2 regions of the Methylocystis heyeri genome follow, and region 2 is predicted to be linked to the other one. Evidence: predicted binding sites of a transcription regulator. Region 2 holds the regulator's gene; the other holds the start of a gene.

Region 1 (10,216 bases), 340 kb from region 2:
GCAGGGTGCCGTAGGCGTAATAATCGGGCGTCACCCTGCCGGAATGAGCCCATCGAGGCGGTCCCTGGAGCGGATCGGCCGGCGAATCCACGGCGCGCACGAGCCGCGTTCCCGACTCGTCGACCTTCGCGATGAAATTTGCGGGAGCGTCGGGAAAGAGCGGCGCGCATGCGCAAACGAGAAAAAAATGGTTGATGAAGGAGCCGCCGAAGGCCGCATGGAAAAAATGATCGGCCAGGACGAATTCCTGCGCCAGCTTCCATTGCTTCAGACGCGAGGCGTCATAATAGCCCATCACGAGGCCGCCGGCGTTCGAGGCCTCGACGAAACGGTCCATCTTACCGCCGTCGATCTGCTCCTGCTCGACATAGAAATCGTGAACGGGGTCGTCGGTCGCCTGAGAGTCGACGCCGATGTAAGGCTCCAGTGCGAAGGGCCGGTTCTCGAGCCCCGCCGGAATGCGCTTGTCCCTGGGCGATCCGGGAAGAGTTTTCAGTGGCGCCCCCTTCATGTCGACCTGGGGGAAATGCGCCTTGGCGGCGTTGAGCCCGTCCGCGCCCGGGAAAAGCCCGAAAATATGATCGAAGCTTCGGTTCTCGGTATAGATCACCACGAAATGGCCGATCTTCGCGAAAGGGTCGCGATCTTCCGCGCCGGTCTGAGCCACGGAGCAGAGCAAACCGGAGACCGCCAGCGCGGCGGCGAGCTTGGTCGATTTCATTGAAACCATTCCTGCGCCAGGGAAATGAAAAACTTCGGCGTCGCATTGTTCCAGGGCGTGAAACGACGGGCCCTGACAAAAAGATGAAGCGCGCCCCGCCATGAGCGGGACGCGCGGGCAATTTTGCGATCAGAGCGCAGACTGCGCGATCAATATTGCGGGTGCGGCGTGTCCTTGGTGCGCGCGGGGAGGACCGGATAGTCCACCTTCGGCTGGTCGCCGGTCAGCGTGTTGAGGAAGGCCACGATCGCAGCGGTGTCCTCCGCCGGAAGGGTCTCGCCGAGCTGGGTCTTCGCCATAACGGTGACGGCCTCCTCGAGCGTCCAGACCTTGCCGGAATGGAAGTAGGGAGCCCGCAAGGCCACGTTGCGCAGGGGAGCGACGCGGAAAGCGTAATCGTCGGCGCTGCTCTTGGTGACGGCGCTGCGGCCCTTGTCCGCGGCCGGACGGATCTCTTCGTCGGGCTTTTCCGATACGCCGAAGGGGAAGTAGCCAGAGCCGCCCACATTGGCGCCGCTGTGGCAACCCGCGCAGCCCTTGTCCATGAACAGGCGCAGGCCCTTCTTCTCCTGGTCGTTGAGCGCGGTCGCATCGCCCTTCAGGAATTTATCGAAGCGCGAATTCGGGGTGACGAGGGTCGATTCGAAAGCCTCGATCGCCTTGGCCATATTGTCGAACGACACCGGAGCGACGTCGCCCGGGAAGGCCTTCTGGAACTCACCGACATAGCCCGGGATGCTCTTGAGCGTGGCTTCGACGGCCGCCGGGGTGTTGGCCATTTCGACGCCGGCCTGAACGGGCCCCTTGGCCTGGGCCTTCAGATCCTCCGCGCGGCCATCCCAGAACTGGGCGCCGTTGAACACGGAGTTCAACACGCTGGGAGCGCGGCGCGGGCCTTTCTGCCAGGCATGGCCAACCGAGGTCGGGCCGGCGTCGACGCCGCCGGTGGAAAGATTGTGGCAGGTGGCGCAGCTGATGAGCTGGCTCTTCGAAAGCCGGGGATCGAAGAACAGCTTGTGTCCGAGCTCCACTTTCGCGGGCGTGATCTCGTTGTTCTTGACCTGCTTGGCGACAGCCGCGGGATCGATGGGCTGAAACACCGCCGCGGCGTCCTGCCTCAAATCGCCGGCGGACGCTGAAAGCGGGAACAGGATTATCGCGCTCAGCGAGGCGATCCATGACCTTGACATTGTTGCTCCTCCTTGGGTGGGCTCAGATTTTTTTGTCTTTGCGCCTGCGGAAACGCGAGTTTCGAGGGGAGTCCGTATCACAAGGCGCGGCGGCGGCAAAGCCAAGCACGCGTTCGGTCGGTCCCCAGCAGGCCCTGTAGGCCATAGGATTATTACGGCAGCAAGAATATAGCCGTACGCAACACCACGATGGAAGCAGGCTTGCGCAGGGCGCTCCGATCAGGCCGACGCGCCGGCGAGGGAGGCCTCGTCCGCGCCGCCCTTGCGCGCCCGCAAGACGATCGAGGCGAACAACAATATGCAGGCGGAGACGCCGAAGGGAAACGAAACCGCGACGGCGAACGGCCGCGCCACGAAAGGCGCCATGAAAGCGACGGCGAGAATTGTTTTCTCGAACGGCGCAAATCCCTTTTCCCGTCCGTGAGCGGCCAGCAGGGCGAGAGCGGGCGCAAGCGCCATCATGTCGTAATCGAGACAATAAGGCGTCGTCAGAAGGGTCGCGGTGAGCGTCGCGGCGCTCTTCAGGCGAAAATCCGCGCTGGAGCGCCAAAGCCAGAACAGCGCCGCGATCGTCGCGGCAGTCGCCACGGCCTGAAGCGCATAGGCCGCGGCGACGTCGCCGCCCAGAAGACGCACGCCCGCGAACACGCTCTGGATTTTCGCAAAGCCGGCGGCGCCCTGCTCCACCGCGATTCTCCGGGTGAAGTCCAGGCTCTCGAAAAATGCGCTCCAGCTCCGCAGGCCGAACTCGGCAATGGTCGCACCGGTCATGACGGCGAGCGTCGCGGCGGCGGCGGCGAGCGCCCGCCAACGGCGATCGAGGACGAGAGCCAAGGGCAGAACAAGCGCCAAATGAGGCTTATAGGCCAGCAGCGCGAATAGGACTCCGGCGAGCGCTGGGCGCTTTTCCAGCGCCAGAAATCCGCCGCCGAGCAAGGCCGCCGTCAGAAAGCCGTTCTGACCGTGGCCGAGATTGACCAGCGTCGCCGGAAAAGCCAGCGCGGCGATGATTATCTGTCCGGGATTCAGCGCGAAACGCCGCGCGATCGCCGCCATGACCAGAAGATAGAGCGTGAGGGTCGAAAGCTGCCACAGGAAAAGCGCGGGAAGATAGGGCAGATGCGCCAGCAAGGCCGCCGGCGCCAGAAAATAGGGCGGATAGTGCCAGCCATATACGGCGCTGTCGGCCCCGAACTCCGCTCGCTGTTCCGCGATGTGGCGGGCGACGTCGAAGGGTTCGTCGGGATGGCCGCGAAGCGCCTCGTTTCCCGCGACCCACACCTGCGAAAAATCGGTGCCGAGCTGGTTGTGGTCCGGCCCCATGCGGCCGTGGCTCAGGGCCAGCATCGCGCATATGGAGGCGGCCGCGATCGCAAGCAGCAGAAGCGGATAGATGCGCATGCGCTCTGGAGTGAGCCAGCTTCCGCTCCTAGCCGCGTCCAGCATTTTTTCCATGAGCCCAACCGCCTGCGCTACCGAGGACGCCGGGACCGGGTCCCTATCGGGATCATAGAAAACGCGGGTTAACGGCTCGCCAACGCCTCGATCACGCCGCCTGTCTGGCCTTCTCGGCATGACCGCCGAAATGCTCGAGATAACGGGCGTCCATTTTCTCGACCGGCATCACCACGAAAACATCCACCGTGTTGAACTTGCGATCCACGACGGCGCCGTCGCCGAAGCGCGCGCCGATCCGCAGATAGCCCTTGATCAGAGGGGGCAGCGCCGCCAGCGCCCTGCGCTCGTCGACCGCTTCGCGCCCCAGCATTTCCATCGGAGTGCGGCGCGACTCGCGGGCGCGCACCTGCCACTCCCCCTCGGCCCGGGCGTGATAGGCGAGAAAACTCAACTGCGCGGCATGGGTGAAGGCGTTGGCGCCCTCGAAGCTCGCGCAGCCGATCAGCGCGTCGATGTCGTAATGCCGGATATAGGCCAGAATGCCGCGCCACAGCAGGTCGATCGTGCGTTTGCCGCGATAATCCGCTAGCACGCAGGAGCGCCCGAGCTCCAGGAACCGCTTGTGCGGATGGCGTTCGAGCAGGCTCGCGACCTCATATTCATCGGCCGAATAGAAGCCGCAGTTTTTCTCCAGCGCCACGTCGCTGCGCAACAACCGATAGGCGCCGACCACTTTCGGCTTGATCTTGCCGAACCGGTTGCGCGTGGAATGATCGATGACGATGAGGTGATCGCAAAATTTGTCGAAACGATCCGCGTCGCGGCGGGTGAGCTTGGTCTTTGCGTCGGCGACGGCGCCGCCCTCGCCAAAAAACACCTTGAATCGCAGCCGCTGCGCCTTGCGTATTTCTTTCCTTGTTGCGGCGAGCCGAACTTCCATGGCGCCGACCTGCGCAATCGACCCCTGCAGCGGGCTGCGCCGCTTTTTCGATTTCGGCTGGAAGGCGGGAAATGCGCCGGCGACGATGTTGCGTCCAGCGTTCAGATTTATGGCCCACATGGCTCGAGGTTCTCCGCACGGGCGCCGACGGATAGCCGACGCGACGGATAGATCACCTCGCGGCAAAGTTTTTGTGACGGAGCTTCGGTCGTCCTGATTACGACTTTCCGCGCATTTCGAATTTGGGAGGAGCGGCTTCTCGCAACGCTCGAATCGTATCGGCGAGCTTTGCGAATTCGACCGGCTTCGTCAGCGTCGCGTCGACGCCCGCGACCTTCGCCGCGCGCAAGTCCTCCTCGAGCGCGGTCGCGGTCAACGCGAGGATCGGCGTGCGGGGGGCCCCTGCCCGAGCCTCGGCGCGACGAATCCGCTTGGTCGCCTCCAGGCCGTCGAGTTCCGGCATGAAAAGATCCATGAGGATCACGCCGTAACGGGCTACGGCTCCCTCGATGGCCGCTGCGGCCAATTCCACCACGCGCGCGCCGTTTTCGGCGCGTGTGATCATGGCGCCGAGCGCATTGAGATGGCGGACCGCGATGAGGGCGTTGATGTCGTTGTCCTCCGCAAGCAGGACATGGAGCCCTGCAAGGCACGGCTCCGGCGCGGCGGGTCTCGGCGCCGCCCCCGGCGGCGTCGCATCCGCGAGTCGTTCGATCAACGAAGACGCCCGCACCGGCTTGACCAGCCAGCCGTCGAAATCGCCGAGCGCGGCCTCTCCGAAAGCGCGCCGCTCGAACGGGGAAAACAAAAGAAAGACCCGCGCCGCGCCGCCCGCGCGGGCTGCACGCGCCAAGGACTTGGTGGCCTCTTCTCCGAAGGCGCAGTCGACTATGGCGTCGTCATATCCATTCGCTTCGGAGCTGAGCAGCGTCATCGCCTCTTCCCTGGAGACGATGCGCGCGGACGCTCCGGCCTCGCACAAATATCGCGCGAGGAAAGGCGCCTCGAAACGGCTTTCGGAGACGATGAGAACGCGTCTCTGCTTCGGCAGCCGGCGCCGATTTTCACCCGGCTTTCCCGTCTCGGCGACGGCCGGCAGACGAAAGGCGAACACCGTTCCTCGCGGCGAGGTGGCGGCGATCTGCAGTTCGCCCCCCATACGCTCGACCAGCCGCCGGGAGATCGCCAGTCCGAGGCCCGTGCCGCCCTGGCTTCGCGTGGCGGAACCGTCGCCCTGTTCGAACTCCTCGAAGATGAGCTTGCGGGCCGAGGCTGGCACGCCGGGTCCGGTATCCTCCACCTCGAAGCGCAGGACATCCGGCGATTCGGCGACGACTCGAACCGCGACCCCGCCTTTTTCGGTGAAATTTACCGCATTGCCCACGAGATTTATCAAAACCTGCCGCAACCGGGCCTGATCGCCCAAAATGCGCTCCGGCGCATCGGCCGAAACGAAGCTGGAGATCTCCAGGTTCTTTCCGTGGGCCCGGGGAGCAAGCAGCTCGACCACGCTCTCGACGAGCTGCGTAAGGCCGAAGGGTTCGATTCGCAGCTCCAGCTTGCCCGCCTCGATTTTGGAAAAATCCAATATGTCGTCGATCAGCCGCGCCAGCGCGCGCGAGCAATCCCCGATCGCCTCGACATAGCTCGCCTGCTCGGCCTCCAGCTGCGTCATCGACAGCAATTGCGCCAGGCCGAGAATCCCGTTCAGGGGGGTGCGGATTTCATGGCTGACCGTGGCGAGAAAGCGGGACTTCGCCCGGCTCGCGGCTTCGGCCTTGTCGCGCGCCGCCGACGCCGCGCGCAGCTCCCATATCTCGTCGCGCAGGGTCTCGATTTCCGCCTCCATGGCGTGCCGGCGCTTGCGGAACGCGGATAAAGCCGCCCCGAGGCCTGCGGCCGCCAGGACGAGCCCAAAGACGAGAAGAGCGATCAGCAACGCGCTCGACGACATGACGCCATATCCCTGCGAGGAGAAACGGGTCTAGATCGACGCCGTTAAAAATTCGTCCGCGCGCTGCGGATCCGCGTCCCACGCGACCGCGGTTCGCCCAAGCGCCGTCCGCTCCCGGTCAGGATCGCTCGATTACGCGGCCCGCCGCATTCCCGTGAGGCCGGAGCGATAAGCGAGGGCCTCGGCGAGATGCGGGCGGGAAACCGCCTCGCTCGCTTCGAGATCGGCGATTGTGCGCGCGAGCTTGAGCACGCGGTGGAAGCCTCGCGCGGTGAGGCCGAAGCGCTCCGAGGCGTCTCTGATCAGGGCCGTTCCGCCGGCGTCGAGCCTTGCGACGCTCTCGATGACATTGGCCGGGGCGGCCGCGTTGGTCGTGACGTTCTCCCGCCCGAGGGAGGCGTAGCGCGCGCGCTGGATTTCCCGCGCCGCGGCGACCCGCGCCGCGACCTCCCGCGAGCCTTCCGCCGGAGGCGGCAGAACCAGATCGGCGGCGGTCACTGCGGCGACTTCGATCTGGAGATCGAAGCGGTCGAGCAGCGGTCCCGAAAGCCGCGCCTGATATTGGGCCGCGCAACGCTCGTTGGGCTGGCGCTTGCAGGCGAAGCCCGGATCGAGCGCATGGCCGCAGCGACAGGGGTTCATCGCGGCCACGAGCTGGAAGCGCGCCGGGTAGATCGCGCGGTGATTGGCGCGGACGATGGCCACCTCCCCGGTCTCCAGAGGCTGACGAAGACTGTCGAGCGCCTGGGTGTTGAACTCGGGCAGCTCGTCGAGGAACAGTACGCCGTTGTGGGCGAGCGATATTTCTCCGGGCCTCGCATGGGCGCCGCCGCCGACCAGGGCCGGCATGGAGGCGGAGTGGTGCGGCGCGCGGAAGGGACGTCGGTCGGTCAGCTCGCCGCCCGCGATCTGCCCTGCGACGGAGTGAATCATGGAGACTTCCAGCAGCTCCTGCGGCGTGAGCGGCGGCAGGATCGAGGGCAGCCTCGCCGCCAGCATGGATTTGCCGGCGCCGGGCGGGCCGTTCATCAGCAGATTGTGTCCGCCCGCCGCCGCGATCTCCAAGGCGCGCTTGGCGCTCTCCTGACCCTTCACGTCGGCGAGATCGGGCATGTCCAGCGCGGGCGGCCTCACCGCCGGCGTCGGCCTCGACAGGACTTGCGTTCCCTTGAAATGATTGACGAGCTGGACCAGCGACCGCGGCGCGATGACTTCCATATCCCCGGACGCCCAGGCGGCCTCCGGCCCGCAGGCGGCCGGGCAGATGAGGCCGTGATTGCGCATATTGGCGGCGACGGCGGCCGGCAGAACGCCCGCGACCGGGGTCAGGGTTCCGTCGAGCGCCAATTCCCCCAGAACCGTGAACCCTTCGAGCGCGTCGGCGGGAATGGCGCCGATCGCGGCCATCACGCCCAGCGCGATGGGCAGGTCGTAATGGCTTCCCTCTTTCGGCATGTCGGCGGGCGCGAGATTCACCGTGATCCGTTTTGCCGGCAGGGCGAGCCCGGCCGCGACGAGCGCCGCCCTCACCCGCTCGCGCGATTCGGCCACCGCTTTGTCGGCGAGCCCCACCAGAGTGAAAACGACATTGCCGTTGGCGATCTGCACCTGGACGTCGACGGGTTTGGCCTCGATCCCCTCGAAAGCGACGGTTGCGACCCTGACGACCATGACGCGCGCTCCAGCAAGCAAAGAAAAACAACGAAATCGGCGCATGAAACTTAGCCCGGGCAAAAGTCTCCCGCAAGAACAATATGCGAACAAACCCGATCCGAAGTCTTTCCTACAGCTGGCGCAGCGCGGCCGCCGCGGCGAAGGGGCAAAGCGCCAGCGCGACGAGGGTGATCGCGCCGAGAATGGCGAAGGGGGTGAGGAAGGGCACGGTTCCGCCCGCGGCGGCGTTGGCGGCGGAGACCCCGAAGATCAAAACCGGAATGGCGAGCGGCAAGACCAGAAGCGCCATCAGCAGCCCGCCGCGTCGCACGGTGACGGTGGCTGCGGCCCCGATGGAGCCGATCAGAGTCAGCGCCGGCGAGCCCACGGCGAGGCTCGCCACCACGCCCAGCAGGGCGGCGCCGTCCTGCTGCAGCATCAGGCCGAGCAAGGGCGCGGCGAGAACCAGCGGAAGCCCCGCGGTCGCCCAATGGGCCGCGCATTTGACCAGCACCGCAAGCTCCAGCGGAACCTGCGAAAGATGCAGGAGATCTAGCGAGCCGTCTTCGGCGTCGGCCTGGAACAGCCGGTCGAGGCCGAGCAGGCTGGCGAGCAGCGCTGAAATCCACAGCATGGCGGGCCCTATGCGGGCGAGCAGATTGGGATCAGGCCCCACCGCGAAAGGCGTGATGGCGACGAGGGTGAGGAAGAACGCCACGCCCATCGAGCCCGAACCGCCGATGCGCCGGGCGATGCGCAGCTCCCGAATGAAAAGCGCGCTCAGTTCCGAACTCATGACATGGCTCCCAGCGGCATGGAGCGCGCCTCCTCGATCCCCAGCGGCTCATGGGTCGCGGCGACGATGATTCCGCCGAGGGCGCAATGGTCCTGCATCGCCTTGGCGAAGCGCCGGCGCGAGGCGGCGTCGAGCGCGGTCATCGGCTCGTCCAGCAGCCACACCGGCCGATGGGCGACCAACAGGCGCGCCAGCGCGACGCGGCGCTTCTGGCCCGCCGACAATATGCCGACCGGCGCCTGCGCGACATGCGGCAGACCGACAGCCTCCAGCGCGGCGGAAGGCGAAAGGCTCTGAGCCGGATGGCCGGCGTCGAGATAGCGCGCCCAGAATTCCAGATTCTCCAGCACGGTCAAAGGCGCCTTCAGAGCGTCGGCATGGGCGAGATAATGAGCCTGCGCGGAAAACTCGGCTTCGCCCGCGCCTTCGAGGACGGCGGCTCCGGAAAGGAGCGGAAGCAGCCCCGCGAGCGCCCGCAGCAGGGTCGATTTGCCGACGCCGTTGCGGCCGGTCACGACCAGGGTTTCTCCGCCCGAAAGCGCAAAGGAAATGTCCCGCAGCACCGTCCGGCCGCCACGCTCGACACAGAGCCGCTCGACCTTCAGATGCAGGGGAGAATGGAAATCCGCGTGAGGTCTATGGAAGCCGGGCATGGCCAAGCCATAAAGGCTTGAAGTGAAATGCGCCAGTGGGGGCGATCAGACGAGTTGCGCTGCGACGCCGATCCATTTTATCTTTGGCGCGCGCCCAACATCCGCTCTCGCTCGTACGAGTGCTTCCAGAGGCCACGCGCGCTGCAATGAATCATCTGGCGGAACTCTGCTTCAACTGGGCGCAACAGTTCACGCAAACGGGGATTCGTGTCGCCTGCTCCGAACGTTTCGACCAAGACTATGGACAGTATTTATCGATCGAAATCGAACCGCCGTCCATTGAACAAATTATGGTCGAGATAATTGTTACTGAAGAATCCATCGGGTTTACCATAGAAAATTGGCGTCGACTGCACGCTAGAGCACATCAGATTACGCTGGACGAATACACCAATGAGACCCCCGATCGCGTTGGAGCATTTGTAGAGCCGGGTGTTGTGACGATATACAGATGCGCAGAAATTTTAGATGCTATCGCTTCCGGGCGTGCCGGTATTACAATCAATCTGTTCAGGGGTCGCATTACCAGCACCAAAGCCCTGATAAGACTAGACTGCGAGCTTATTTACCTGAATGGACCATCGCTCTGGACAGATACTATTCGTTGCATATTCGGGGGAGAAACACTTGATGTCAGTTACCTCGGATGGTCCGACAATGCGTTTTCCCTCGCTGAAAATATAAGAGGCGCGTTCTCATGATCCAAAGAGGGCTCCGTGCGGCGGCGGCGTGACATCGGGCTGAAAGCCCCCTACCTCAAGCGCATCTGGCTCGAACCCGAGCGCGTCGCCGACGAAAACGCCTATCCCTTCTGCCTCCCGCTGTTCCGCGGCAAGGATTTCGAACTCTTCTTCGACCGACCGGTGACGATCATCGTCGGCGAAAACGGAACCGGCAAATCGACGCTGCTG
Region 2 (10,216 bases):
TGGACATGGGGCCCTGGGCCGCGTGGGGCAGGGGCGCGGGCCGGTCTTCGGCGCGCTGGCGCTGCGTCTGCGAGCGGCCTTGAGCGCCGCCTATGAAAAAGAATCAGCCCTGCGCCGACCTTTCCTCTGGACTCCGGTCGCAGCCGGCGCCGGCGCTCTTCTGTATTTCGCAGCGGAGCACGAACCCTCGCTTCCCGTCGCGCTGGCGCTTTTCGCTCTATTGGCCTTCGGCGCCTGGCGCACCCGCGCCAATCCGCGCTTTCATCTTCCTCTCCTGCTGCTCGCCTGCGTCTGTGGCGGGTTTTTCTCGGCGGTCTGGCGCGCGGCTCGGGTCGACGCGCCCATCGTCCCGCGCACCGGCGTCGGCCAGCTCACCGGCTATGTCGAGGAGCTCGATCTGCGCCGCGGCGGGGCGCGATTCGTTCTGCGCGTGGCCAGTGCTGAGGGGCTGCCCGGCGACGCGGCGCCTACGCGCGTCCGTCTGACGACGCGGGGCGAACCCGATTTCAAGGCGGGCGATTTCATCGCGCTCAAGGCGCGCCTGCTGCCGCCGGCTCACGCCTCGCTGCCCGGCTCCTACGACTTCGCCCGGGACGCATATTTCATGGGCATAGGCGCGGTCGGCAGCGCATTAGGGCGCATCGAGACCATGCCGCCGCCCGACCCCGCGCCCGTCTCGCTGCGTTTCGGCGCCGCCATCGACCGGGCGCGGAACGCCCTGGCGCTGAGGGTCTACAACGCCCTCGAGGGCGACGTCGGCGCCATCGCCGCCGCCATGGTCACGGGCAAGAGGGATTTCCTTTCCGAAAACGCCAAAGAGCTGATCAGGCGCGCGGGCATTTTCCATATCGTCACCATTTCCGGCGTCCAGATGTCGCTCGTCGCGGGAATTTTCTTCGTCGGCCTGCGCCGCATCCTGTCCCTGTCGCAGACGCTAGCGCTCCACTACCCGATCAAGAAATGGGCGGCGGCGCTCGCGATTGTGGGCGCAGCGGTCTACGACATCTTCACCGGCTCGCGGGTCGGCACGGAGCGCGCCCTGGTCATGACCCTCGCGATGCTCCTCGCCGTCCTGCTGGATCGCGCCGCCTTCTCGATGCGCAACCTCGCCTGGGCCGCATTCTTCGTGGTGATGTTCGAACCCGAGGCATTGCTGGGCGCGAGCTTCCAGCTCTCCTTCGCTGCGGTCGCCGCCCTGATCGCGGTCTATGAGGCGAAAGCCGATGTGCGCAATCTCGACCGCGAGCGCGCCGGCGACGTCTCCGTCCTTTCTCCGCGCCCTGCGCAGGAATACTGGCTCGCCCGGCTCAAACGCGGGCTGCTGCTCGGGCCCGGCGCCGCGTTGTTCGCCACCTTCTGCGCCACCTCCGCGACCGCCTCCTTCATGGCCAACGACTTCCATGAGATCAGCCCCTATGTGCTGGTCGGAAACCCGCTCACGCTCGCGATCATCGAATTTTTCGCGGTGCCGGCGGCTTTGCTCGGGGCGGCGCTCTACCCGCTCGGCCTCGACGGGCTGGTGTGGAGCTATCTCGGCCTCGGGATCGACCTCGTGGTCGCCATCGCAAAACTCATCGGCTCGGCGCCCGGCGCCAGCCTGCCGGTGAAAAGCTTCGCGCCCTGGGCGATCTTCCTGCTCGCCCTCGCTATGCTCTTCATGGTGCTCTGGCGCAGCTGGACGCTGCGCGCCTTCGCATTGCCGCTCGCTCTGCTCGGTCTCCTCGGCGCCTCCAGCGGCCCTGGGTTCGACCTCGCAGTGGCGCCGAGCGGAGAATCAGCGGCCGTGCGTCTGCCGGAAGGCGGCCTTGCGCTGCTGGGATCAAAACCCGGCGCCTTCGCGGCCGAGCAATGGCTGCGCGCCGACGCCGATTCTCGCGCGCCGGGTGACGCCCGCGGCGGCGTCTCCTGCGACAGCTACGGCTGCGTCGCCCGCGCCATCGACGGTAGATTCGTCGTCCTCGTCGAGAAGCGGGCTGCGTTGATCGAAGATTGCGCCAAGGCCGCAATTGTCGTGACGCCGCTCTATGCGCCTTCCGGGTGCGACGCGCCGGTCGTCATAGACCGCCGGAAACTCGAAGAAACCGGCGCGGTCGCCCTGCGCCTGAAGCCGTCGGGGGTCGAATGGTCGACGGGGCGAAGCCGCGGCGAGGATCGGCCATGGTCCAAACCGCCCCCGGGGCATAAGATTTTCACGCCGCCGCCCGAGCCCAATGCGGGCGGAGACGGGGAGGCAGCGGATTTCGAGGAGTAGGGAGTCTACCCGGGGCGTTATCCCCCCTTGACGTGACGGGGAGGGTCGCCGCGAAGCGGCGGGGTGGGGCGATTTCCACTGCAATTTACACTATTTAACCCCCACCCGACCCGGCTCCGCCGGGCCACCCTCCCCGCCGCAAGGGGGAGGGATGGGGAGCCCCACGTTCCATGGTGCTTCCCTTCATTCGGCGGGACCCCCAAACCTCAATAACGCCGCACCAGGCTGATCAGCTTGCCCTGGATGCGCACGCGGTCAGGACCGAAGATACGGGTCTCATAGGCCGGATTGGCCGCCTCCAGCGCAATCGAAGCCCCGCGCTTGCGCAGGCGCTTCAGCGTCGCTTCCTCGTCGTCGATCAGCGCGACGACGATGTCGCCGCTCTCGGCCTGGTCCTGTTTCTTGATGACGACCGTATCGCCGTCGAGGATGCCGGCCTCGATCATCGAGTCGCCGCGCACCTCGAGCGCGAAATGCTCGCCGTTCGAAAGCAGATCGGGCGGCAGGCTGATGGTGTGGCTGCGCGACTGGATCGCCGAAATCGGCGTGCCGGCGGCGATGCGTCCCATCACCGGAATCGCAACCTGCTGATTCTCGTTGTTCTCCTCGCGCTCCTGCAAAGGGCGCACGCGGCCGAGGCTGCCCTCGATGACATTGGGCGAGAATTTGCGCGCCCGGTTCGGCGCCGAAGGAGTGGAGGACTCTGGAAGGCGGAGCACCTCCAGGGCGCGGGCGCGGTTGGGCAGGCGGCGTATGAAACCGCGCTCCTCGAGTGCGAGGATCAGGCGATGGATGCCGGATTTGGAGCGCAGATCGAGCGCGTCCTTCATCTCGTCGAAGGAGGGAGGCACGCCGGTCTCTTTGAGGCGTTCGTTAATGAAACGCAGGAGATCGCTCTGCTTTCGCGTCAACATCGGCTTTTTGCCCCCGGGAGCGGCAGTCGGACCATTTTCGGGCTCCGCCGGGCGGAACTATGGCCGCCGCTCATAAACAAATCATGAACGCAAGCATAGACGTTCCTGCTGCGTTCCGCAACGCGCTTCAGTTGCTGGTATAGTTAAAATTGATCGGCGCGATCAGGCCGCGCGGCGGCGGGGGGAAAGGCGCGGCGCGGCGAACGCTCGCCACGGCGGCGGCGTCGAGATCGGGCAGGCCGCTGGATTTGTAGACGGAGACCCCGGTTAGATTGCCCTTGATGTCGACCCGGAAGAGGACCACCCCGTTTCCCTTGAGACGATTGGTCGTGACCCGCTCGGGCACATGCATGCCCGGCATGATCATGCCCCACAGAATGGAAAGATAGGTGGAGTTGGCCTTGCCGCCCGACACCGGCGAGGCCTTGGCCGCGCCGCTGAACATATATTGCGGGGCAGGGTCTGGGTCGGTCAATTGCTCGGCCAGGGATTTTGCGCCCTTTCGGGTCTCGGCCTGGGTTTGGGCGGTCGATTCGTTTTCTGGCGGCCGCTGCTGGTCGATGTCGGCCTGTTCGATCGTTTCGGCGTCGGGCCTGTCCTCGGCGTTTTTCAAGGCCGCGGTCTTGTCCGAGACCTCTCTGGCCGCTTCCTCGGTCTCGCTGGTCTGTTTTTGAGGCTCGGGCTTCTGCGCCGCCTGGGCGGTGCGCGGCGCCTTGCTTTGGGCCCTGGTCTCGGCGTCCTGCGCCTTTCGCTCGACGGTCTCCTTGTTCGGCGCCCGCGGCGCGTCGGTGGCGGGCTCTTCATAATAGGAGGACTGCTTGGGCTCGGGTTTCTGCTCCTCGGGCTTTGGTTCCGGCTTCGGCTGCTCCTCGGGCGGGGGCGGGGGCTCCGGCGCCGGCGGCTCGACGATCACCTCGACGGGAGTCTCCACGGCCTGCATGTCGCGCGGCGTGAGGATCGCGTCGAGAAGGACCAGCGCCGCCAGCACGGCGAGGTGGCAAAGAAGCACGACGCCCAGAATGGCGCCAAAGCGCCTGCGCGGCGGCTCCACGAACTGGGCCGGTTCGATCAGGCGCTGGAGGGCGTCGCTTTCAGAAGCCACGGCTAGACGGCTCCGCAGGACCGCGACGACCGATAAGAAAGAACTTTAACTTCAACAGAGATATTTTTTATAATCATAGTCTTATATCTCATAGCTGATGTTTCAGTTTAGCTTGAGAGCCGGCTCGCTCCGATCCCGGCGGGCTCGCGCGCCGGCCCTCAACCCTTCAGGCTGATCCGATCGTCCTGGCCGAAGTGACCGGGAACGAAGGCGTCGAAGGCCGCCCAGAACAGGCTTCTCAGCTCGTCCCGCTCCATCATGGCCTCGTGCCGGGCGCCGGGTATGTCGACCAGCGTCGCGATGTCGAGCCTCTGGGCGAAGCGCTCTATCGCGGGGGTCGAAACGATCTCGTCCCTGCCGCAGGTGATCAGCAGGGTGGGCGTCTTCCAGCGTCTCGGATAGTCGAGGTCGATAAAACGCGCCATCTGTCGGAAAGCGGCGTTGACCCAGCCTATGGTGGGATCGCCGATCCCGAGATTGGGCTCCCGGGCGAGCACGCCGGCGTTGCGGGTGAAGCGATCGCGATCCGACGTCAGCTTGTTGCCCTCGAAAGTGAGACAGAACACCGGCGGCTTGCCGGGCCCGGCGATCAGGTCCGGTTCGTCGCCGCCGAGCGAAAGCGTGGCTTCGCCGCCGCCGGGAATGAACATCGCGCCGAGCCCGAGCATGTCCAGTGTATTGGCGAATATCCGCGAGGCGACGGGAAAACGGAGCCCGTAGAGGTCGATCATCGGGGCGGTGACGACGAGGCGGGCGAATTGCGCGTCGCCGTCGTGGGCCTTCTCGAACAATATCGCCCCGCCCATGGAATGAGCGAGGGCGAACCAGGGCCGCGGACAGCCGAGCAGGCTCATCTTGAACAGAAAGGCGTCGAGGTCGCGCTGATATTGGGCGAAGTCGTCGATATGGCCCTTGCGCGCATTGGAGAGCTCGCGCTCAGAGCCGCCCTGGCCGCGCCAGTCCAGCGTCACGACCTCGAACCCGCGCAGCGTCAGGTCGTGGATGGTCTCGAAATATTTCTCGATGAATTCGGCGCGCCCCTGAAACAGCGCGACGGTTCCGCGCGGGGCCTGCTGGGGTGTGAAGCGCGCCATGCGCAGGACGGCGCCGTCGGCGGCGTTCAGGGGATAAAGCCTCGCCCCCGGAGGGATTGGATTATCCGGCGTAGCCACCAGTTCGATCATTCCTCGGCTCCGATTGGCAGCGGGCCCCCCGAGGCCCGCCTGCCTTTAAGGCGGGGCTCCTTCTACCACAGGCCGCGCGGAAATCGCTGCTCAAAGCCGAGGGCCTCTTGCAGGAGCAAAAAGGCTTCCCAAATCTTTTTTGCGCGGGCCGCAACGGACGCGCTTTCGGGCGGAGCCTCCCGGGGAATCCAGAGAGACCGTCCAGAAAACTCGATCATGTCGCTTCAAACGGAGGATATGCAATGCGCGCTTTCGATCTTTCCCCCCTGTTCCGCCAGACGGTTGGATTCGACCGCATGCTCGACACGCTGACCCAGAGCGGAGGCTTCGAGCCTGCGCCCAACTACCCGCCCTACAATATCGAGAGGACCGGCGAAAACGCCTATAAAATAACGCTCGCGGTCGCGGGCTTTCCCCGCGAGGACCTCTCTATCGAGACGCGGGAGAACACCCTGACCATCCGCGGCGCCCAGAAGCCGGCTCCGGCCGATTCGAGCCGCGAGTTCCTGCATCAGGGAATCGCGGCGAGAGCCTTCGAACGACGCTTCCAACTCGCCGACCATGTGGTTGTGACGGGGGCGGCTCTCGAGAACGGCCTGCTGCACGTCGAACTCGTGCGCGAGATACCGGAAGCCAAGAAGCCGCGCCGCATCGACATCGCGACGCCGAGAAACGCGGCTGCGCAAGCGTTCGAGGCGAAACCCGTCGAGGTGCAGGCGGCCTGATCTGCGTATTCATATAAGGAGAGGCGCCGAAAGGCGCCCTCCGCGACTGCGTCCAACCCCGTCCCGCGACGGGGTTTTCTCTTTTTATCGGGGCGCGGGGCCGCAGTTCCGGGCCTCCCGCGCGCGCGCGAAGGCGAATCGACTTGTTTTCCCGCCAAAAATCCGATTAGTCCCCCTCCGTTCCGCGCAAAAGCACGAATTTGGCCCAGCTTTCGGCTTGCTTGTGCGGCGTCTTTAAATCTGGCAAGAATATGCCCTCACGAATGGTCAGCCATTCTGACCATTCGGAGACGCAAGGCCCCGTCACGTCTGTCGCATGTTCGCTCGGAGCGGAGCGGCCAGCGATCTTCCGCCGCCGCAAAGCGGGACGGAAGGCGCCGCCCGCGAAAGCGCGGCCGTCACATGAACGGGGGAGAGGTTTTCGGCTTTTTCTTCGGGAGCGCCCGCAAAGGACGTGGCTTCCCGGAGGCGCCGCGCAAGATGCTTGGGGGTTGGGTCGGAGCATGGCTTTTGCAGATGAGCGCCGAGACGCCGGCCTCCGCATGGGAGACGCTGATATGACTGCTATCGACGGACGCGATCCGCTGTTGCCGAAGGCGGAGGGTCTTTACGACCCCGCGAAGGAGCACGACTCCTGCGGCGTCGGCTTCGTCGCCAATCTTCACAACGCCAAAAGCCACGAAATCGTGAAGATGGGCCTGCAGATCCTGCTGAATCTCGATCACCGCGGCGCGGTGGGCGCGGACCCCAAGCTCGGCGACGGCTGCGGCATTCTCGTCCAGATCCCGCATCAGTTCTTCTTCGAGGAGACGGTCAAGCTCGGAATCGCCCTTCCGGCGATGGGTGAATACGCCATCGGCCAGTTCTTCCTGCCGAGGGACCCCGACATCCGCGCCAAGGCGCGCGCCAGCGTCGAGAACGCGGTCAAGGCCGAGGGCCTCGTCGTCCTGGGCTGGCGCGATCTTCCGGTCGATTCGAGCGACCTCGGCGACGCCGTGCGCGCGGTCGAGCCGTTCCATGCGCAGATTTTCGTCGGCCGTGGTTCGGCCGTGGCGGACGAGACCGATTTCGAACGCCGCCTTTATCTGGCGCGCAAGGTCTCCTCCAATGAAATCTACGCCCTCGGACCGCAGGGCAGGGAGCATTATTCCGTCTCGATGTCCTCCCGCACCATCGTCTACAAGGGCATGGTGCTGGTGAGCCAGCTCGGCGAATACTTCCGCGACCTCAAGGACGAGCGCTTCATCTCGGCCCTGGCGCTGGTGCACCAGCGTTTTGCGACCAACACTTTCCCGTCCTGGCGCCTCGCGCATCCCTATCGTTTCGTCGCCCACAACGGCGAGATCAACACCCTGCGCGGCAATCTCAACTGGATGGCGGCGCGGCAGGCCTCGGTGGCCTCGCCGCTTTTCGGCGAAGGCATCACCAAGCTGTGGCCGATATCCTATGAGGGGCAGTCCGACACGGCCTGCTTCGACAACGCGCTCGAATTCCTGGTGCGGGGCGGCTATTCGCTCGCCCATGCGGTGATGATGCTCATTCCCGAGGCATGGTCCGGCAATCCGCTCATGGACGAGCGCCGCAAGGCTTTCTACGAATATCACGCCGCCCTGATGGAGCCCTGGGACGGCCCCGCCGCCATGGCTTTCACCGATGGGCGCCAGATCGGCGCCACGCTCGACCGCAACGGCCTGCGTCCGGCGCGCTATCTCGTCACCGACGACGGGCTGGTGGTCATGGCCTCCGAAATGGGCGTTCTGCCTATTCCGCAGCAGAAGATCGTCAGCAAATGGCGCCTGCAGCCGGGCAAGATGCTGCTGGTCGATCTCGAAAAAGGCCGCATCGTCTCCGACGACGAGATCAAATCCTCTCTGACCTCTTCTCATCCCTATCGCGAGTGGCTGGAGCGCACCCAGCTCGTGCTCGAGGATCTGAAGCCGGTGGAGGCGCGGATTTCGCGCACCGACGTCTCGCTGCTCGACCGCCAGCAGGCCTTCGGCTACACTCAGGAAGAACTCGACCTGCTCGTCTTCCCGATGGCCGTCACCGGCCAGGAGGCTGTGGGCTCGATGGGCACGGACACGCCCCTGGCGCCGCTCTCCGACAAGGAGAAGCTGCTCTACACCTATTTCAAGCAGAACTTCGCCCAGGTGACCAACCCGCCGATCGACCCGATCCGCGAGGAGCTCGTGATGAGCCTGGTCTCCTTCATCGGTCCGCGTCCGAACATCCTCGATCACGAGGGCTCGGCGAAGAAGAAGCGGCTGGAAGTCCGCCAGCCCATCCTCACCAGCGCCGACCTCGAGAAAATCCGCAGCATCGGCGCCATAGAAGACAGTTTCGACACCAAGACGCTCGACTTCACCTACGACGCCGACAAGGGCGCCGAGGGCCTCGACGAAGCGCTGCGGCGGCTGTGCGAACGCGCCGAAGAGGCCGTGAACGGCCGCTACAACATCATCATCCTGTCCGACCGCATGGTGGGCCCGGATCGCGTGCCGATTCCGGCGCTGCTCGCCACCGCCGCCGTGCATCATCACCTGATCCGCAAGGGACTCCGCACCTCCGTGGGTCTCGTGGTGGAGACCGGCGAGGCGCGCGAGGTGCATCATTTCGCCTGTCTCGCGGGCTACGGCGCCGAGGCGATCAATCCCTATCTCGTGTTCGAGACGCTGGAGGCCTCGTCGGCCCATTTCCCGGCCGACGTCAGCGCCGACACCGCGATCAAGCGCTACATCAAGGCGGTGGACAAGGGCTTGCTCAAGGTCATGTCCAAAATGGGCATTTCGACCTACCAGTCCTACTGCGGCGCGCAGATTTTCGACGCCGTGGGCCTGTCTCAGGCCTTCGTCGACAAATATTTCGCGGGCACCACGACCCGGGTGGAAGGCGTCGGCCTGACCGAGATCGCGCGCGAGACCGTGCGCCGGCACCGGCTCGCCTTCGGCGACGCCCCGGTCTATCGCGATGCGCTCGACGTCGGCGGCGACTACGCCTATCGCATCCGCGGCGAGGCCCATAGCTGGACGCCTCAGACCGTCTCGCTGCTCCAGCACGCCGTGCGCGGCAACTCGCGCGAACAGTATCGCGCCTTCGCCCGTATCCTGAACGAGCAGAACGAAAACCTGCTCAATCTGCGCGGCCTGTTCCGCATCAAGACGGCCGAGGAAGACGGACGGCTGGCGATTCCGCTCGAAGAGGTCGAGCCGGCCTCCGATATCGTCAAGCGCTTCGCCACCGGAGCCATGTCCTTCGGCTCGATCTCGCGCGAGGCGCACACCACGCTCGCCATCGCCATGAACCGGATCGGCGGCAAGTCCAACACTGGCGAGGGCGGCGAGGAGCCCGATCGGTTCAGGCCGGAGTCCAACGGGGACAGCCGGCGCTCGGCGATCAAGCAGGTGGCCTCGGGCCGATTCGGCGTGACGACGGAATATCTCGTCAACGGCGACATGATCCAGATCAAGATGGCCCAGGGAGCCAAGCCCGGCGAGGGCGGTCAGCTCCCCGGCGACAAGGTCGACGCCGTGATCGCCAAGGTGCGTCACTCGACTCCGGGGGTCGGCCTCATTTCGCCGCCGCCGCACCACGACATCTATTCGATCGAGGATCTCGCCCAGCTCATCTTCGATCTCAAGAACGTCAATCCGGGCGCGGACGTGTCGGTGAAGCTGGTGGCGGAGGTCGGCGTCGGAACGGTCGCGGCCGGCGTCTCCAAGGGCCGCGCCGATCATGTGACGATCTCCGGCTTCGACGGCGGCACGGGGGCCTCGCCCCTGACCTCCATCAAGCACGCCGGCAGCCCCTGGGAAATCGGCCTCGCCGAAACCCATCAGACCCTGGTTCTCAACAATCTGCGCTCGCGCATCGCGGTTCAGGTCGACGGCGGCCTGCGCACGGGCCGCGACGTCGTGGTCGGCGCTCTGCTCGGGGCCGATGAATTCGGCTTCGCCACCGCGCCGCTGATCGCGGCCGGCTGCATCATGATGCGCAAGTGCCATCTCAACACCTGCCCGGTCGGGGTCGCGACGCAGGACCCG

Evidence for each region. The regulator LexA, encoded in region 2, represses DNA repair genes until DNA is damaged. The targets are predictions, from matches to a motif close to TGTTCNNNNTGTGTTCNG.
Region 1: the regulator LexA is predicted to act here: its motif matches at 7,949-7,966, upstream of H2LOC_RS06335 (YifB family Mg chelatase-like AAA ATPase).

What each region holds. Positions count from the first base shown of each region.
Region 1 covers NZ_CP046052.1:1,409,385-1,419,600, forward strand. The annotation lists gene acpA (acid phosphatase) at 1-721, opposite strand, end outside; gene H2LOC_RS06315 (cytochrome-c peroxidase) at 871-1,911, opposite strand; gene H2LOC_RS06320 (glycosyltransferase family 87 protein) at 2,131-3,366, opposite strand; gene olsB (l-ornithine N(alpha)-acyltransferase) at 3,458-4,369, opposite strand; gene H2LOC_RS06330 (ATP-binding protein) at 4,467-6,203, opposite strand; gene H2LOC_RS06335 (YifB family Mg chelatase-like AAA ATPase) at 6,336-7,874, opposite strand; gene ccmB (heme exporter protein CcmB) at 7,987-8,652, opposite strand; gene ccmA (heme ABC exporter ATP-binding protein CcmA) at 8,649-9,305, opposite strand; gene H2LOC_RS06350 (hypothetical protein) at 9,452-10,006, shown strand; gene H2LOC_RS06355 (AAA family ATPase) at 10,022-10,216, shown strand, end outside.
Region 2 covers NZ_CP046052.1:1,069,047-1,079,262, reverse strand. The annotation lists gene H2LOC_RS04795 (ComEC/Rec2 family competence protein) at 23-2,251, shown strand; gene lexA (transcriptional repressor LexA) at 2,458-3,165, opposite strand; gene H2LOC_RS22060 (TonB family protein) at 3,293-3,517, opposite strand; partial or broken gene H2LOC_RS22055 (hypothetical protein) at 4,047-4,253, opposite strand; gene H2LOC_RS04780 (alpha/beta fold hydrolase) at 4,426-5,451, opposite strand; gene H2LOC_RS04775 (Hsp20 family protein) at 5,694-6,176, shown strand; gene gltB (glutamate synthase large subunit) at 6,734-10,216, shown strand, end outside.